2 linked regions of the Sagittula sp. P11 genome follow. The protein of the gene in region 1 interacts with the protein of each later gene in a pairwise test. Links are inferred from orthologs where the notes say so. Each region holds a gene or a part of one and is shown on either strand. Other genes may lie near its edges. The genes, in order: nth and aceE.

Region 1 (3,196 bases):
GCCCCATTCCTCGTTGTTGGGCGTGGCGCCGGGCAGCGTCGTAAAGAAATAGCGGCGGGCGGAGGAGCGTATCTCGATGGAGACGGGGGCGGCGATGGCCTGCGCGCGCTCGCGCAGGGCGCAGCCGATGGCAAAGGCCGTGTCCTCGTTGAAGGCGGGGAGCACGAGGGCGCGCTCCTGCTCCTTTATGGCGGCGATCAGGTCCTGCGGCATGGGCGCTCCTCCTCCGGGTGGGGCGGAGTTTAGGGGCGCTGGCCGGGTCTGCAAGGGGCTGCTCAGGCTTCGAGCCGCGCCGATTCCCATGCCAGCAGCGCGCGTTTCACCGGGATGCCCCAGTGGTAGCCGCCGAGCCCGCCGGATTTGCGCAGGGCGCGGTGGCAGGGGATCAGGAAGCTGATCGGGTTGCGGCCCACGGCGGTGCCCACGGCGCGCACGGCCTTCGGATGGCCGATGGCCTCGGCGATTTCCGAGTAGGTGGTGACATGGCCGGAGGGGATGCGCATGAGGGCCTCCCAGACCTTGATCTGGAAGGGCGCGCCGATCAGGAAGAGCGGCACCGGCCCCTCGGCCTGCTGGCCGAAGGCGGCGATCACCCAGGGGCGCAGGCGCATCGGGTCCTCGACATAGGTGGCGTTGGGCCAGCGGCCGGTGAGGTCCTGCATGGCGTGTTCCTCGGTCGTTTCCGCCGAGAAGGCGATGCCGCAGATGCCCTTGTCGGTGCCCATGACGAGCGCCGGGCCGAAGGGGCTTTCGAACCAGCCCCAGTAGATGGTGAGCCCCAGCCCGCCGCGGGCGAAGTCGCCGGGGCTCATCGCCTCCCACCTGAGGAAGAGGTCGTGCAGGCGGCCGCCGCCGGAGAGCCCGGTGGCGAGCGCGGTTTCCAGCGTGGTGAAACGGTCCTGCAGCAGCGCCTTGGCGTGGCCCAGGGTGAAGTACTGCTGCAGCCGCTTCGGCGAAACGCCCGCCCACTGGCTGAAGAGCCGCTGGAAGTGGGCGGGCGACATGCGCATCTCGGCCGCGAGCTGGTCGAGGGTGGCCTTCGGCCCGAGGCGGTCGACCGCCTCGATGGCGCGGGCCATGACGTGGTAGTGGTAGCTTTCGGTGTCGTCCCTGGGCATGGCGCTGGCTCCTTTGGGGGGAAGATAGCGTGGGGCGCGGGGGCTGCGCAGCCCGTTTCTTGCGGTTTTGGGCCCGGCCTGTCCGGGCGGCGCGGGATCCTTCGGGGCGGAGGGGGCGCTGCCCCCGCCTTCGGCCCCCCAGAGGTATTTTTGCCAAGATGAAGGGCGGGGGGCGGCGCGGTGCTTGCGGGCGGGCGCGCGAGCGGGCATGACGGTTTCATGGCCAGGCAGATGGATTATCACACCCTGCGTGAGGTGTTCTCGCGCTTCCGGGCGGCGGAGGCCGAGCCGAAGGGCGAACTGAACCACGTGAACGCCTACACGCTGGTGGTCGCGGTGGCGCTGTCGGCGCAGGCGACGGACGCGGGCGTGAACAAGGCGACGGCGGGGCTGTTCGCCGTGGCGGACACGCCGGAGAAGATGCTGGCGCTGGGCGAAGAGGGGCTGATCGAGCACATCAAGACGATCGGGCTGTTCCGCAACAAGGCGAAGAACGTCATCAAGCTGTCGCGCATCCTCGTGGAGGAGTACGGCGGCGAGGTGCCCTGTTCGCGCGCCGCGCTGGAATCGCTGCCCGGTGTGGGGCGGAAGACGGCGAATGTCGTGCTGAACATGTGGTGGCATTACCCGGCGCAGGCGGTGGACACGCATATCTTCCGGGTCGGCAACCGGACGGGGATCTGTCCGGGCAAGGACGTGGTCGCCGTGGAGCGGGCCATCGAGGATCACGTGCCGGTGGATTTCCAGCAGCACGCGCATCACTGGCTGATCCTGCACGGGCGCTACATCTGCGTGGCGCGTAAACCGAAATGCAAGGCGTGTCTCATAAACGATCTCTGCCCGTTCGAGGAAAAGACCGCATGAGCCATCGCGTGAACGTGCCCCACCGGGTGCCGCCGGCACCGGGGACCGGGGCCTGTCGTGCCGCTGTTCGTGGAACGGACGGCGGTTGGCGGAAGGCGGGTGCGGTTGTCGGGCTTACCGGACGGGCGGATGTCCGGGGCGCGTCCTTTGCGCAGATCGACCTGACTGAAATTTCCACCCGGATGGACGTCCTTCCGGTGGCGTGCACCCTGAGCCGCCCGGCCCGGGGCCTTGCCCGCCGCGCGGATGCCATCCTGCAGGAGTAAGACCTCATGAAGAAGTACCAGGTTGTCGGGATCGGCAACGCCATCGTCGATGTGCTGACCCGGGAGAGCGACAGGTTCCTCGACCTCATGGGCATCCAGAAGGGCATCATGCAACTGGTGGAGCGCGAACGCGCGGAACACCTTTACGGCGCGATGAAGGACCGGGTGGAGGCGCCCGGCGGCTCTGTCGCCAACACGCTGGCCGGGATCGGCGCCATGGGGCTCAGGACCGGGTTCATCGGGCGGGTGCGGGACGACGCGCTTGGCCGGTTCTACGCCGATGCCATGGCCGACGACGGCACCGATTTCGTCAACCCGCCGGTGGCGGGCGGCGAGCTGCCGACCTCGCGTTCGATGATCTTCGTCTCGCCCGACGGGGAGCGGTCGATGAACACCTACCTCGGGATCTCGGCCGAGCTGGCGCCGGAGGATGTCTCGGAGGAGGTGGCCGCGGAGGCGGAGATCCTGTTCCTCGAAGGCTACCTCTTCGACAAGGACAAGGGGAAAGAGGCCTTCCTGAAGGCGGCGCGGTCCTGCCGGGCGGCGGGCGGCAAGGTGGGCATCGCGATCTCCGACCCGTTCTGCGTGGAACGGCACCGGGAAGATTTCCTGCGGCTGATCGAGCACGAGATGGACTATGTCATCGGCAATGAGGCGGAGATCCGGTCGCTCTACGGCAACGACAACCTCGAGGCCGACCTGAAGGCGGTGGGCGCGATCTGCCCGCTGGTGGTCTGCACCCGGTCGGGCGACGGCGTGTCTGTGCTGCGGGACGGCACGCGGACGGACGTCCCGGTGGAAAAGATCGTGCCGGTGGATGCGACCGGGGCAGGCGACCAGTTCGCTGCCGGTTTCCTTTACGGTCTGGCGACCGGGCGCGACATGGCCACCGCCGGCCGCATGGGCACCGTCGCCGCGCGCGAGGTGATCGGCCACATGGGACCGCGT
Region 2 (3,575 bases), 420 kb from region 1 along the record:
ACGCGCTGTCCGGCGATCTGGAGCGTCTGGGCATCCGTGTCGGCAACCTCGACCGGCATTTCGGGATGGCCGCGAAGGACATCGAAGACATTCGCATCAGCGCCGACAAGGCCGGTAAGCGGGCGAGAAGACTGGATAATTTCGATTTCGAGGAACTGTCCGAAGAGCCTTTGGTGCTGACCGACCGGACCGCGCAGCCGGTTCCGCAGAAGTAGTTTAACACTGAACTATTAGCTATGCGCTCCGCGTCCCAAGTTATGCGCCCCGCGCATGGACGTTATGCGGCGGGTAATCTGCCGCTCCGTCACGCCCCCTGATAGACCCCACTTTAACCATGGGAGGATTGTGCTAGGCTTCTCCCCAATGGGCAGTTTGCTTCGGCAAGGCTGTGGAATTGTTTAGAGCTAAACCAATGCCGCACTGCGGCATCGGTGGCAGGAGGAGAATACATGAAAGACGCTCCCCAGGATCTTGATCCGGTCGAATCCCAGGAATGGCAGGAAGCCATCGAGGATGTGATCGAGCGCGACGGTGCGGACCGTGCGCATTTCCTGTTGGACAAGGCGGTTCAGCGCGCAAGGGCAGCCGGGGCAAGGCTGCCCTTTTCTGCGACGACCCCTTACCAGAACACCATTTCGCCGGACGACGAGGTCGACATGCCCGGCGATGCGGAGATGGAATGGCGCATCCGCACCATCAACCGCTGGAACGCCATGGCGACGGTGGTGAAGCGGAACAAGGAATCCTCCGAATACGGCGGCCACATCGCATCGTTCGCGTCCTCTGCCGCGCTCTATGACGTGGGCCTCAACCACTTCTGGCGCTCCAAGAGCGCGATCCACGGCGGCGATCTGGTGTTCTTCCAGGGCCACGTGATCCCCGGCATCTACGCGCGCTCCTTCATGGAGGGCCGGATCAGCGAGGAGCAGCTGAAGCTGTTCCGTTCCGAAGTCGGCGGCGAGGGTCTTTCCTCCTACCCGCACCCCTGGCTGATGCCCGACTACTGGCAGTTCCCGACGGTCAGCATGGGCCTCGGCCCGCTGATGGCGATCTACCAGGCACGGTTCATGAAATACATGCACAACCGCGGCCACATCGACATGGGCGACCGCAAGGTCTGGGCCTTCCTCGGCGACGGCGAGATGGACGAGCCGGAATCGCTGGGCGCCATCCACCTGGCCGCCCGCGAAGGGCTCGACAACCTGATCTTCGTGGTGAACTGCAACCTGCAGCGCCTCGACGGTCCGGTGCGCGGCAACTCCAAGATCGTGCAGGAGCTCGAGGGCAACTTCCGCGGCTCCGGCTGGGATGTCATCAAGCTGCTCTGGGGCCGGGGCTGGGACGAGCTTCTGGAACAGGACACCTCCGGCAAGCTGCGCCAGCTGATGGACGAGACCATCGACGGCGACTACCAGACCTTCAAGTCGAAGGACGGCGCCTACATCCGCAAGCATTTCTTTGGCAAGTACCCGGAGACCGCCGAACTGGTGAAGGACTGGACCGACGACCAGATCTGGGCGCTGCGCCGCGGCGGCCACGATCCGAAGAAGGTCTACAACGCCTTCCTGCGCGCCACGAAGTCCGAAGGTCAGCCGACCGTCCTGCTGGTGAAGACCGTCAAGGGCTACGGCATGGGCACCGCCGGCGAGGGCCAGAACACCACCCACCAGCAGAAGAAGATGCAGGTGGACCAGCTCAAGGCGATGCGCGACCGCTTCCGCATCCCGGTGACCGACGAGGAACTGGAAAAGGGCGACGCGCCCTTCGTGACGCTGAACAACGCGCAGAAGGCCTACCTTGCCGAGAAGCGCAAGGAACTGGGCGGGGCCTTCCCCAAGCGGTTCACCGACGCGCCGAAGCTGGAGATCCCGCAACTCGACGCTTTCAAGAAGGAGCTGCAGGATTCCGGCGACCGCGAGTTCTCGACCACGATGGCCTTTGTCCGCATCCTGACCACGCTCCTGCGGGACAAGAAGGTGGGCAAGCAGGTCGTGCCGATCGTGCCGGACGAAAGCCGCACCTTCGGGATGGAAGGGCTGTTCCGGTCGGTGGGCATCTACAATCCGAAGGGGCAGCTTTATACCCCCGAAGACCGTGAACAGATGTCCTACTACAAGGAATCGAAGGACGGCCAGGTGCTGCAGGAAGGCATCAACGAGGCCGGTGCCATGGCGGACTGGATCGCGGCGGCAACGTCGTATTCCAACCACGGCGTCCCGATGATCCCGTTCTACATCTACTACTCGATGTTCGGCTTCCAGCGGATCGGCGATCTCGCCTGGGCCGCCGGTGACAGCCGTGCGCGCGGCTTCATGCTGGGTGGCACCGCCGGGCGGACCACGCTGAACGGCGAGGGCCTGCAGCACGAGGACGGCCACAGCCACATCCTTGCCGGGACCATCCCGAACTGCATCAGCTACGACCCGACCTTCTCCTACGAGGTGGCGGTGATCGTGCAGAACGGCCTGCAGCGGATGTTCGTGGACCAGGAGGACGTCTACTTCTACCTGACCCTGATGAACGAGAACTACCATCACCCGGAAATGCCGATGGGCGCCGAAGAGGGCATCATCAAGGGCCTCTACCGGATGAAGAAGGCCGACAAGCCCGCCAAGAAGCACGTCAACCTGATGGGCTCCGGCACGATCCTCGTGCAGGCGATCAAGGCAGCGAAGATGCTGGAGGAGGACTTTGCCGTCACTTCCGACATCTGGTCGGCGACCTCGTTCAACGAACTCGCCCGCGACTACCAGGACTGCGAGCGGCACAACCGTCTCAACCCGTTCGCGGAAGAGCGGGTGCCCTACATCACCCAGACCCTGACCAACGTGCAGGGCCCGATCGTGGTGGCGACCGACTACATGAAGAACTACGCCGAACAGGTGCGCGGTGCGGTCAAGCAGCGCTTCACCGTGCTGGGCACCGACGGCTTCGGCCGCTCGGACAGCCGGGTGAACCTGCGCAAGTTCTTCGAGGTGGACGCCAACCACATCGCCGCCGCGGCGATGGTGGACCTTTGGCGCGAAGGCGTCGTCTCGGACAAGGATCTCGAGGCGGCCATGAAGAAATACGACATCGACGGCGGCAAGCCGAACCCGCGTTTGGTTTGACGGCACGAGGAGGGAATACGAATGGCAACCGAAGTTAAAGTGCCGGACATCGGCGATTTCACCGATGTCCCGGTGGTCAGCATCCTTGTGAGCGTCGGCGACACCGTCGCGGAAGAGGACGCGCTGATCGAACTGGAATCCGACAAGGCGACGATGGAAGTGCCGTCGTCCGCCGCGGGCAAGGTGAAGGAGATCCTGGTCTCCGAAGGCGACAAGGTGTCCGAAGGCACCGTCATCATCCTGCTGGAAGGCGACGACGCGGGCGCCGCCAAGGAAGAGAAGTCCGAGGCGCCCAAGGAAGAGTCGAAGGACACCTCCAAGAGCGAATCCAAGGACGCGCCGAAGGAGTCCTCTGCCGGACAGCAGGCCGCCCCGGCGCCCTCTGCCGTGACCGACAAGGGGTTCAACAAGGTCCACGCCTCGCCGTCCGTCCGGGCATTCGCCCGCCGGGTCGAGGTCGACCTC

The links.
Region 2: the proteins of nth (region 1) and aceE interact in binary tests that used the Escherichia coli proteins (3 or more experiments, as listed by UniProt). The link is inferred for Sagittula sp. P11 from one-to-one orthologs.

The regions. Positions count from the first base shown.
Region 1 is NZ_CP021913.1:2,306,998-2,310,193, reverse strand. What follows is about bases 279-3,159. They hold nth (endonuclease III), read left to right. Parts: upstream 279-1,337; coding sequence 1,338-1,982; downstream 1,983-3,159. Other genes in these bases: CDO87_RS11175 (adenosine kinase), read left to right, coding at 2,255-3,159; CDO87_RS11190 (methylated-DNA--[protein]-cysteine S-methyltransferase), read right to left, coding at 279-1,118. In the rest of the region: CDO87_RS11195 (heme-degrading domain-containing protein), read right to left, coding at 1-213; more of CDO87_RS11190, read right to left, coding at 276-278; more of CDO87_RS11175, read left to right, coding at 3,160-3,196. UniProt on the Escherichia coli protein: DNA repair enzyme that has both DNA N-glycosylase activity and AP-lyase activity. The DNA N-glycosylase activity releases various damaged pyrimidines from DNA by cleaving the N-glycosidic bond, leaving an AP (apurinic/apyrimidinic) site.
Region 2 is NZ_CP021913.1:1,887,965-1,891,539, reverse strand. What follows is about bases 51-3,310. They hold aceE (pyruvate dehydrogenase (acetyl-transferring), homodimeric type), read left to right. Parts: upstream 51-449; coding sequence 450-3,110; downstream 3,111-3,310. Other genes in these bases: aceF (dihydrolipoyllysine-residue acetyltransferase), read left to right, coding at 3,132-3,310; CDO87_RS09250 (DNA recombination protein RmuC), read left to right, coding at 51-215. Also shown: more of CDO87_RS09250, read left to right, coding at 1-50; more of aceF, read left to right, coding at 3,311-3,575. UniProt on the Escherichia coli protein: Component of the pyruvate dehydrogenase (PDH) complex, that catalyzes the overall conversion of pyruvate to acetyl-CoA and CO(2).